2 regions of the Mycobacterium sp. NGS16 genome follow, and region 1 is predicted to be linked to the other one. Evidence: predicted binding sites of a transcription regulator. Region 1 holds the regulator's gene; the other holds the start of a gene.
The links. Region 1 encodes LexA, which represses DNA repair genes until DNA is damaged. Its sites were predicted from a motif close to CGAACANNTGTTCG; they were not measured.
Positions count from the first base shown of each region.

Region 2: the regulator LexA is predicted to act here: its motif matches at 3,897-3,910, upstream of AC5Y4Q_RS01915 (HNH endonuclease signature motif containing protein).

Region 1 covers NZ_JCALEE010000008.1:58,641-64,362, reverse strand. The annotation lists gene AC5Y4Q_RS17290 (proteasome assembly chaperone family protein) at 159-1,142, shown strand; gene AC5Y4Q_RS17285 (peroxynitrite isomerase) at 1,151-1,636, opposite strand; gene nrdR (transcriptional regulator NrdR) at 1,671-2,135, opposite strand; gene AC5Y4Q_RS17275 (LysM peptidoglycan-binding domain-containing protein) at 2,280-2,783, opposite strand; gene lexA (transcriptional repressor LexA) at 2,998-3,699, shown strand; gene folE (GTP cyclohydrolase I FolE) at 3,716-4,315, opposite strand; gene AC5Y4Q_RS17260 (helix-turn-helix transcriptional regulator) at 4,408-5,082, shown strand; gene AC5Y4Q_RS17255 (NAD(P)H-dependent flavin oxidoreductase) at 5,079-5,722, shown strand, end outside.
Region 2 covers NZ_JCALEE010000001.1:387,526-393,247, forward strand. The annotation lists gene AC5Y4Q_RS01900 (acetyl-CoA C-acetyltransferase) at 1-447, shown strand, start outside; gene AC5Y4Q_RS01905 (acyl-CoA dehydrogenase family protein) at 444-1,637, shown strand; gene AC5Y4Q_RS01910 (GntR family transcriptional regulator) at 1,641-2,327, shown strand; gene AC5Y4Q_RS01915 (HNH endonuclease signature motif containing protein) at 2,495-3,883, opposite strand; gene AC5Y4Q_RS01920 (class I adenylate-forming enzyme family protein) at 3,999-5,525, opposite strand; gene AC5Y4Q_RS01925 (class I adenylate-forming enzyme family protein) at 5,518-5,722, opposite strand, start outside.

The DNA.
Region 1 (5,722 bases):
CATCGCTGAGCGAACGGGAACCCCACCGGGGAATGCGGTCGGCGCACCCGGGTGTTTTCGATCGCATGCCCGCACCGTTTTCCGGTGCGGGCCCGACGTGAGGGAAACTAGGCGGTGCGACCCGCACCGAGATCTGCAGGAATGAGGAGGCGAAGGTAATGGCCGAGCATCCGGACACCGGTCCCGACCGGCGCCGGCACTACCAGGCCGAGCAAGGCGGCATGTACGAGCTGGAGGTCCCGGCGCCCCAGGTGACGTCGCCCGACGGCGCGGGTCCGGTCCTGATCCACGCGTTGGAGGGCTTCTCCGACGCCGGGCACGCGATCCGGTTGGCCGCCAGCCACCTCAAGGCCACCCTCGACAGTGAGCTGGTGGCATCGTTTGCGATCGACGACTTGCTCGACTACCGGTCGCGGCGACCGGTGATGACGTTCAAGACCGACCACTTCACCCACTATGCCGAGCCGGAGTTGAGCCTCTATGCCCTGCGGGACACCGCGGGGACACCGTTTCTGCTGTTGGCCGGCATGGAGCCGGATCTCAAGTGGGAGCGTTTCATCACCGCTGTGCGGCTGTTGGCCGAGCGGCTCGGGGTTCGGCGGACCATCGGGTTGGGCACCATCCCGATGGCGGTTCCGCACACCCGGCCGGTGACGCTGACCGCGCACTCCAACAACCGCGAGCTGATCACCGATTTCACCCCGTGGATCGCCGAGGTCCAGGTGCCGGGCAGCGCCTCCAACCTGTTGGAGTACCGGATGGCCCAGCACGGCCACGAGGTGGTCGGGTTCACCGTGCACGTGCCGCACTACGTGTCACAAACCGACTACCCCGAGGCGGCCGAGGCGCTGCTGCGGCAGGCGGCCCAGACCGGCTCCCTGCAGTTGCCGCTGGCCGAACTCAGTGCAGCCGCGGCCGATATCCGGGCCAAGATCGATGAACAGGTCGAGGCGAGCGCCGAAGTGGCGCAGGTGGTGGCGGCACTGGAACGCCAGTACGACGCGTTCATCGCCGCGCAGGAGAACCGCTCGTTGCTGGCCCGCGACGAGGATCTGCCCAGCGCCGATGAACTCGGGGCCGAGTTCGAACGGTTCTTAGCCCAGGAGGCGAAGAAGGACCGGGGCGACGACGACACGCCGTGACGGCCGGCCTATCTCGTTCGTCGCAGCGCAGCGGTGAGATGGTTCTGCGCCGGTTGGCCGACCGCGCCCATGTCCAAGGTGTAGGACAGCTCGTCGCCGGCGAGGCGGTAGTGGCGGCGCAGCGCTGTCACCTCTTTGGCGGTCGGCGCCAGCCCGATCGTCGGCGCCGACATCTCGAGTTCGATGCCGTCGGCGGTCACCGCATAGCTGCCCACCTCGATCTCGGTGATACCGCTGGGGTGGGCCAGCACCCATTCGATCCGGCCGGGCTGCGGCACCCGTAGGTATCCGGTCTCGGCGTGCAGTGGCAGACCGTCGGCGGCCGACTTCGTCTTCTGGCCGTAGACCAGAAACGGTTTGCCGACGTGGGAGAACACCACCTCTTCGAGGTAGTCGAACGACGTGATCGTGGGATACACCCCCGAGCCCCGGCCAGACCAAGTGCCCAGCAGCGGTGCCAGCTCCACAAGATTCGGGTGCAGGTCGGGTGCCATGGGGCCAGCGTAGTGCGGCATGGCGCCGCGAGCCTCAACCGGTGCTGGGCACCTGCCGGTGTTCGCGCAGCGCCTCGATCTCCCGCTCGAAGTCGGCCGCCGACGAGAAGGACCGGTAGACCGAGGCGAATCGCAGGTAGGCCACTTCGTCGAGTTCGCGCAGCGGGCCCAGAATCGCCAAACCCACCTCGTGGCTGGGAATCTCCGGTGAGCCCGCCGCGCGCACCGCGTCTTCGACCTGCTGGGCCAACAGGTTGAGCGCGTCATCGTCGACATGGCGGCCCTGGCAGGCCCGGCGCACCCCGCTGATGACCTTCTCCCGGCTGAACGGCTCGGTGACGCCGCTGCGTTTCACCACGGCCAGCACCGCGGTCTCCACGGTGGAGAAGCGACGACCGCATTCCGGGCAGGACCGGCGGCGGCGAATGGCCTGACCTTCGTCGGTTTCGCGGGAATCCACCACCCGGGAGTCTGGATGGCGACAAAACGGGCAATGCATGGCCGCTCCTTCGCCGTGCCGAGAGCCGGACACCCGCACGCGCTGAGGCGATCCGGACCACTGGGACAACTGTGAGCGTACCTGCGCGGGTGCCGGGCGGCGCGCCGCAGTAGCCGCAGGCCGCGGCCGGCCGGGCATCAACGGTCAGCCGATCGGCGCGATCAGCGGCTGGCCGGCGTCCACCGCCGCCGATTCCAGACTGTTGAGTTCGCGGATCCGGTCGACGACCTGCGCGGTCGGCGCATCGGGCGCGACCCGGGCCGCCAGGCGCTGCAGGCTCTCGCCGCTTTGCACCCGCACCACGCCCAGCCGTTCGGGCACCGCGGGGGCGCCGCCGCCGGCCATCGCCGCACCGAACTGGGCGATGAGCCCCAGCCAGACCGTGATCCCCGCTGCGATCAGCGCCAGCACCACTGTGGTCACCGGAGTGATGGGCTTGACCGGCCGTGGGCGGTGCGCCGTGCGCGACATCAGCACCCCGGCGCCGTGGTGCCGCAGCGGCGCCCCGCCCGGGCGCGACCGGGCGAGGCGCACGGGACGGGTCTGGACCGGGTGGGCGCGGCCGGACGTCCCGGCAACGCGATGCGCCCGGACCCGCTCGGGCCGGGCCGGTTCGAACGTCGGGGCGATCGTGTCGATGAGCATCATGTGCGGTTCTCCCTCACTCGGCGTCGGCGACCGGTATTCGCTCGACTGTTCGAATCATAATCGATTGTATGTTCGATGTCCGAACATGTGATCGATTCGTTGTCGAATAGGCTAGCGGTGCCCACCGACAAGTCTCGGCCGCGTTCGAACGCTCGCGCGACATACCTCGAACACATGTTTGATTAATTGCGGCGATGCGACTACATTCGCCTTCATGAGCGATAGCAGCAAGACGGCGGCCCCGGGACCTGCAGCTGTGCCCGATTCACCGCTGACCGCCCGGCAGCGCACCATCCTCGACGTCATCCGCGCCTCGGTGAACGAGCGGGGCTATCCCCCGAGCATCCGGGAGATCGGGGACGCCGTCGGGCTGACCTCGACTTCCTCGGTCGCCCACCAGCTACGCACACTGGAGCGCAAGGGCTATCTGCGGCGCGACCCCAACCGGCCCCGCGCCGTCGACGTCCGCGGCCCCGAGGAATCGGCCGGGCCCTCAGACGCGGCGCCCCGGACCGACTTCGCCGGTTCCGACGCGCTGCCCGAACCCACCTTCGTCCCGGTGCTCGGCCGGATCGCCGCCGGCGGGCCGATCCTGGCCGAGGAAGCGGTCGAAGATGTCTTCCCCCTCCCCCGCGAACTGGTGGGAGACGGAGAGCTGTTCCTGCTCAAGGTGGTCGGCGAGTCGATGGTCGACGCCGCGATCTGCGATGGCGACTGGGTGGTGGTGCGTCAGCAGAACGTCGCCGACAACGGCGACATCGTCGCCGCGATGATCGACGGGGAAGCCACCGTCAAGACCTTCAAACGGGCCGGCGGTCAGGTGTGGCTGATGCCGCACAATCCTGTTTTCGACCCCATTCCGGGTAACGACGCGGTCGTGCTGGGCAAGGTCGTCACCGTCATCCGCAAGGTCTGAACCGCGGGCCCGTCGGCTATCCGCCGATTCCGACCAGCGAGAAGAACTCCTGCCGGGAGCGGGCATCGGTGCGCAGCGTGCCCAGCAGCGTCGAAGTCACCGTGGTCGAGCCGGTGGCGTGTACCCCACGCAACGTCATGCAGGTGTGCTCGGCGCGGATCACCACCCCGACGGCACGTGGCTGCAGGTGGTCGGTGAGCCAGTCGGCCACCTGTTTGGTGAGACGTTCCTGCACCTGCGGCCGGCACGCGAAGTAGTCGACCACCCGGGCCAGCTTGGACAGGCCGAGGATGCGGTCACCGGGCAGGTAACCGACACAGGCGCTTCCGGTGAACGGCAACAGATGGTGTTCGCAGATCGACCGGAACGGGATGTCACGGACCAGCACCAGCTCGTCGTAATCCTCGTCGTTGGGAAAGGTGGTGGCCTCGAACGGCTTCGGAGTGAACATCTCGGCATAGGCTCGCGCCATCCGGCGGGGGGTGTCCGCAAGCCCCGCCTCGGTGGTGGAGACGCCCAGCGCCTGCAGAAACGCCGCGGCGGCCTGTTCGGCGGCATCGAGGTCCGGCACCGGCCGATCGACCAGCCGCAGGTCCGCGTAGACGGCTACCGACATCGCACTCTCCCCCATCGATTTGTCCGCGTTGGGCCTTAGCGTGGCGGCACGCAACCCTATTTGTCAATATTTTTTGGTGTTACATTGGGACGATGAGCACCCCTCCCCGCGGCGGCCTGGATCCGCTAGCCGGGTTGAGCGCGCTGGACGATCCGGTGCGGCAGCGGCTCTACCAGTACGTCGCCTCGTCGGATGAACCGGTGGCTCGCGAAGACGCCGCGGCCGCGGCGGGCATCAGCCGCACCCTGGCGGCCTACCACCTCGACAAACTGGCTGAGGTGGGGATCTTGGCGGTGAGTTACGCCCGGCCCGCCGGCCGATCCGGGCCCGGCGCCGGGCGCCCGGCCAAACGCTACGCACGCACCCGCGACGAGCTGTCGGTAAGCGTGCCGCCGCGCAACTATCGCTTGCTGGCCGAGCTGCTGGTCACCGCCCTGGTGGCGGATGACGCCGGCACCGTACGCGCGGAGATCTCGGCGGCGGCCCGTCGCGCCGGGCGGGCCGGGGCAACCGGCCAGGGCGTCTTCGAAGCGCTCTGCGAGTGCGGTTACGAGCCGGCGGTCAACGGCGACGGGGACATCGAGCTGCGCAACTGCCCGTTCGAGCAACTGGCACGCCAGTACACCCAAGAAGTGTGCGGGCTCAATCTGCAGCTGATCCAGGGCATGCTGGAAGGCGCCGGCGAGCTGCCGCAGCGCGCGGCGCTGACCCCCTGCGAGCGGCGGTGCTGCGTCACCGTCCGGGCTCCGGTTGGCCGGCACCGATGAACCTGCTGGAGTCGCTGGGATTGAGCGCCCCGGTCATGCAGGCCGGGATGGGCGGCGGTGTGGCCGGAGCGGAGTTGGCCGGCGCGGTCTCGGCGGCCGGCGCGCTGGGCACGGTCGGGCTGAGCGCTCCGCGCCGCTTCGCCGCAGAGCTGCATCGTGCCGTGACGCTGGCTGGCGGCCGGCCGGTCGCGGCCAATCTGCTGGTCCCGTTCGCCCGCCGCGCCCACATCGACGCCTGCATCACGGCCGGTGCCGCCCTGGTGGTGTTCCACGACGGCGCGCCCGCACGCTGGATTGCAGCGCTGCGGACCGCACGAATCCCGGTGCTGTGCACCGCGGGTGACGCCGCGCAGGCCCGCCGGGCGCTGGCCGCCGGCGCGAGCGGACTGGTGGCCCAGGGCGTCGAGGCCGGCGGGCACCTGGTGGCCGACCGGCCACTGGAGGTGACGCTGCCGGAGGTCCTTCAGGCCGCGGACGGCGCACCGGTGCTAGCGGCCGGCGGGGTCGCCGACGCCGACGATGTCCGGGCGCTGCTGGCCGCCGGGGCCGCCGGCGCAGTTGCCGGGACGCGCTTTCTGCTCACCGAGGAGTCGTGTGCACACCCCGGCTACAAGCAGAAGGTGCTGGCCGCCCAACGCAC
Region 2 (5,722 bases), on a different contig from region 1:
AACGACGCCGCGTCGATGTGCGTGGTGACCACGCGGGAGAAGGCCGAGCAGCTGGGCCTGACACCGTTGGTGCGGCTGGTGTCGTGGGGCGTTGCCGGAGTCCCGCCGAACATCATGGGTATCGGTCCGGTGCCGGCCACCGACGTCGCTCTACAGAAGGCCGGGCTTCGTCTGGCCGACATCGACCTCATCGAACTCAACGAGGCGTTCGCCGCCCAGGCGCTGGCCGTGATGGCCGAGTGGAAATTCGGCGACGCCGACCGGGACCGGACCAACGTGCATGGTTCCGGGATCTCGCTGGGGCATCCGGTCGGCGCCACCGGCGGGCGGATGCTGGCCACGCTGGCCCGCGAGCTCAACCGGCGCGGTGCCCGCTACGGGCTGGAAACGATGTGCATCGGCGGCGGTCAGGGGCTGGCCGCAATCTTCGAAAGGGTCGGCCCATGACACGACTCGCCCAAACCCTGGGCCTCACCGAGTTCCAGACCGAAATCCTGGCCACTGTCCGCCGATTCGTCGACAAGGAAGTCATTCCGGCGGCGGCCGAGTTGGAGCGCACCGACACCTATCCGCAGGCCATCGTCGACGCGATGCGCGAGATGGGCCTGTTCGGGCTGATGATCCCCGAGGAATACGGCGGACTCGGCGAATCACTGCTCACCTACGCGCTCTGCGTCGAGGAGCTGGCTCGCGGCTGGATGAGTGTCTCCGGCGTGCTGAACACCCATTTCATCGTCGCCTACATGCTGCGCCAGCACGGCACCGTCGAGCAGAAACAGCGCTTCCTGCCGCGGATGGCCACCGGCGAGACCCGGGGCGCGTTCTCCATGTCCGAGCCCGAATTGGGTTCGGATGTCGCGGCGATCCGCACCCGTGCCACCCGGGAGGCCGACGGCGGATACACCATCAACGGCCAGAAGATGTGGCTGACCAACGGCGGTAGCTCCACCCTGATCGCGGTGCTGGTGCGCACCGAAGAGGGAGCCGAGCGAGCACATCGGAACCTGACCGCCTTCCTGGTGGAAAAGCCGGTCGGCTTCGGCGAAGTCCTGCCGGGACTTGTGATCCCGGGAAAGATCGACAAACTCGGCTACAAGGGCATCGACACCACCGAGCTGATCTTCGACGGGTACGCTGCCGCCGCCGACGACGTCCTGGGTGGGGTGCCGGGGCAGGGTTTTTTCCAGATGATGGATGGCATCGAAGTCGGCCGGGTCAATGTGTCGGCGCGGGCGTGCGGGGTGGGCATCCGGGCGTTCGAGCTTGCGGTGCGCTACGCCCAGCAGCGCGAGACCTTCGGTAAGCCGATCGCCGAGCACCAGGCGATCGCCTTCGAGCTCGCCGAGATGGCCACCAAAGTCGAAGCGGCACACCTGATGATGGTCAATGCGGCCCGGCTCAAGGATTCCGGGGAGCGCAACGACGTCGCCGCCGGGATGGCCAAGTACCTCGCCAGCGAATTCTGCGCGGAGGTCACCCAGCAGAGTTTCCGGATTCACGGCGGCTACGGCTACTCCAAGGAGTACGAGATCGAACGGCTGATGCGCGACGCCCCGTTCCTGCTCATCGGTGAGGGCACCAGTGAGATCCAGAAGCAGATCATCAGCAAGCGGCTGCTTGCCGACTACCGGGTCTGACAAGTGAGTGCCCCCGACTTCCCGGCGCGGTCACAGCTCTCCGAGGAGGTGGCCCGTTTCGTCCGCAAGCGGATCTTCAACGGGGACTATGCCGCCGGGGAGTACGTGCGGCTGGACCAACTGGCGGCCGAGCTGGGTGTCAGCGTGACGCCGGTGCGTGAGGCGCTGTTCGGGCTGCGCGCCGAAGGGTTGCTCGACCAGCAGCCGCACCGCGGCTTCGTGGTGCTTCCGGTGACCCGGCGCGATATCACCGATGTCTCCGATGTCCAGGCGCACATCGGCGGTGAGCTCGCGGCGCGGGCGGCGGCCAATATCACCGATGACCAGTTGCGCGAGCTCGAAGAGATCCAGGACCAACTCGAGTCCGCCTACGCCGGTGATGACGAAGCGGCCGCGGTCCGGCTCAACCACGAGTTCCATCGCGCCATCAACGTCGCGGCCGACTCACCCAAACTCGCTCAGCTGATGTACCAGATCACCCGCTACGCACCAGAATCGGTGTTTCCCACGGTCGCGGGGTGGCCGGCGAAGTCGATCCGGCACCACCGCGCGGTGTTGGCGGCACTGGCCAAGCGGGATGAGCAGCTGGCGCGCGCCGCGATGGCTGACCACCTGGCCGCCGGGGCGGCGCCGATGATCGATCACCTCGTCGAACGCGGTGTGGTGGATCAAGACCGCCCGGTGTCGTAAGTTGCTATGCCCAGCTCGGTCATGCCGACAGTAGGTATTGGTGACCGGATGCGGCGACGACGGTGTCATCGGCCAGTCGGGCGGCCGACGCACAATGCACCGCACCGTAGCCTCGCAGTGACAGTCCGTACGCGAGATCCGCGGAACGGCTGACCATCTCGGCGCCGCTAGGGAACTCCGTCGGGGTCGTTGAGGAGTTCCTCGGGGTGGTGGGCGTGGTTGATCTCAGGTGGGCCACTACCGTCGCTCCATGCGAGGCGTCCGTTATGGGGCGTGGTGGTATAGCGGCCGTTGGTTTCGCCGGCGTGATCGTGAGGGCACGCGAACCAGAGGGCGTCGGCATCGGTGCGTCCACCACCGGCCCAGCCGGGACAATGGTGTACCTCGCAGCGGTACCCCGGTTGGGTGCAGTTCGGTCTCGTGCAGCCCCGATCTCGTGCGTGGCAGATGATGCGGTGGTCGGCGGTGGCGATACGTTTGCTGCGTCCCAGGTACAGCGGGCGGTTGGAGTGGTCATCGAACACCGCAAGGTAGTGAATCGAGTTGGCGGCCATACGGATGAGGTCACGCATGGGCAGCCGAGAGCCGCCGCCGGTACGTGCCGCCGCCGGCATGGCGACGGAGAGGTCCTTGGTGGCGTGGACCGCTTGGTCGAGTTCGGTCAGGGTGGTGGAGACGATGACGGTGACGGGGGTACCGCGGTGGGTGCCCAGCTTTTCGGATTCGATGGCGTGGCGCAGTGCGATCTTGAGGGCGTCGTGAGCGCGCTGGCCTTCGTTGCGCAGGTCCGGTGTGTCGGCGTCGGGTAGGTGGTGCCCCGGCCGCACAGCGGCAATGACGGCTTCGAGGTAGGCCCGGGTTTCGGGGTCGATGCAGCCCGAAACGCGACTCATGCCATCGTGCTGTTGGGGACCCAGACTCAGGGTGCGCCGCCGTGCGCGGTCGACGTCGCTGTAGTGGCCGAGGCGTTCGGCGATGGTGTCGGCGATGCTGCGCCCGACGGCGGCCACGAACGGGGAGTCCTGGCGGCGGGCGTTGGCGACCAAGAGGTGTTCGGCCTGTTCGTGGTCCGCGCTGGTGGCCTTGGCAGGTAGGTGGTCGAGGGCTTTGGTGATGGTGGTGATGTGGTCTTCACCGAGCTCACCGTTCTCGATGGCGGCGGCCAGTTCGGGTAGGGCGGGTGGCAGAGTGGGGCCGGTGAGGCTGCGGCGGCGCCGAATGCGCGCGGCGAGGGCGAAGCGGCGCCGGACTTCGCCGCGCGTGATCCGTAACCGCTGCCGAAGGGCATCACGGGCGCTGGTGTGCGGTGGCAGTTCGGCTTCGCCCAAGCTGTCGATAGGTTGCTCGATCTCTCCGAACATGCGGTAGGACAAGCCGCGGTTGACCCGGTGCTGGGTTTCCAGCCGTTCGGCGACCTCGATACGAAACGCATTGCCCACCATGTCGGTGTCGGCGGCCCGCATCCGCGCGTAAGCGGCATCGACGAGGTCCAGATCAGCGCGGACAGCGGCACGCGCGGCCTCCTGCGGGAGCAAGACCTCATCGCTGATCGACATGACGTCACGCTATCGAACAGATGAGCGATAGGACCTCCATCCGCGGGTCAATTGTGGATAGACCGGCAATTGGGGATAACCGCGAACCGGGCCGGTGCCCGATGGGGGCTCGCGCTCACCTGGGCGTTTCGGCAGTTGATTCGGTCAGCATCTCCCGCAGGCGGGCCTTGTCGATCTTGCCGGTCGGCCCGCGCGGAACGTCCTCGGGACCCGAGACCAACAGCCACACCGATGGCACCTTGAACGGGCTCAGGAGTTCACTGGCCTTCGCGCGCAACTGCTCGACGGTCAGCGCATCGCAGGCCACGGCCGCCCCCACCCGGTCCCGGTCGCCGTCGGACACGTTGGTCACGAAGGCGGCCTCGACACCGTCGATGGCCCGTAGTGCCTTCTCCACCTCACTCGGGTACACGGTGGCGCCGCTGACCTTGAACATGTCGTCGGATCGGCCGTGGTAGAACAGGAATCCGTCGTCGTCGAGGCGGCCCAGATCGCCGGTGGGGTAGAAGCCGTCGACGGTGAAGGTGTCTTCGCGGCTGCGGCGGCAGATGCCGCGCAGGATGTGCGGTCCGCGCAGTTGGATCGTCCCGATCGCCCCGGGCGGCACCGGCACACCGGTCTCGGGGTCGACAATCCGAACCTCCATGCCGGCGAACGGCTTTCCGCAGCTACCCCAGGCCGATGGTGGCATGTCGGTGTCGGCCGGGTAGCCGCAGTACGGGCCGAACGACTCGGTCATCCCGAACAGGTTGGCCCGCGCCCCGGGTGCGGAGCGCAACTCCGGAGCAAGCAGTGCCTCCAGGCTTCCGGGCCGCAGCGCCGACAGATCGGCGCCGCCGCGGTGGCGGGCCAGTGCCTCAGCCTGATCGGGCCAGCCCCGAAACAGCGTCACCCGTTCGGTTTCCAGCAGCCGCAACGTGGTGTCCGGTTTTGGGATCGGTTCGGTGACCAGCGTCGCCCCGGCCAGCAGCGCCGACAGCACACCGCCGCCGAAACCGCCGACCCAGAAGAACGGCATCGGCAGATACAGCCGGGTGTCGGCGTTGATGCAACGGGCCGCCAGCCCGGCGCGGACGGCGCCCAAGGCGCTGCCGTGCGAATGCAGTACGCCCTTCGGCGGGCCGCTGCTGCCGGAGGTGAACATGATCACCAGCGGGTCGCTGGGCGTGACGGCTGCGGCCAGTGCGTCGACGATCCGTGCCGGATCGGCCTCGGGCGTGGTCGACGCCAACCGGTCAGCGGTCCAGAGGCGTTGCAGCGCAGGCAGTTCGGCTTGCGCTGCCTCGAGGCCGTCGAGGTAACGGCGCCGGCGGAATTCCTCCACACTGACCAGGAATTGCACCGCGGCGACGCGAAGCTGCGCGGTCAGCTCGGGTGCGGTCAACAGCGTGCTCAGCGGAACCAGCACCGCTCCGATGCGGGTCAGCGCGATGGCGGTCCGCACCCAGTCGACGCCGTTGGGCATGATCAGCCCGACCCGGGTGCCCTTGCCGACGCCGGCCGCCACCAAGACCGCCGCCAGGTCGCGTGAGGACGCGTCGAGGTCGGCGTAGCCGATCCGGTCGACGGGATCGATCACCGCAGGCTTGTCCCGGAAGGCGGCCGCGCGGGCGCGGACCAGGGCGTCGACGGTGTCAGACATCGGAGCTCCGCGAAAACAGCTGCGCCAGCCGGTGCCGGTCAACCTTGCCGCTGGACAACAGCGGGACCTCGGCGGCCGGCATCGTGGCGAACAGGCGGGGGATCTTGTACACCGACAGCTGCGCTTTCAGCCGTTCGCGCAGCGATTGTTCGTCGATCTCGGTGTCGCACTCGAGGACGGCGGCCACCAGCTGTCCG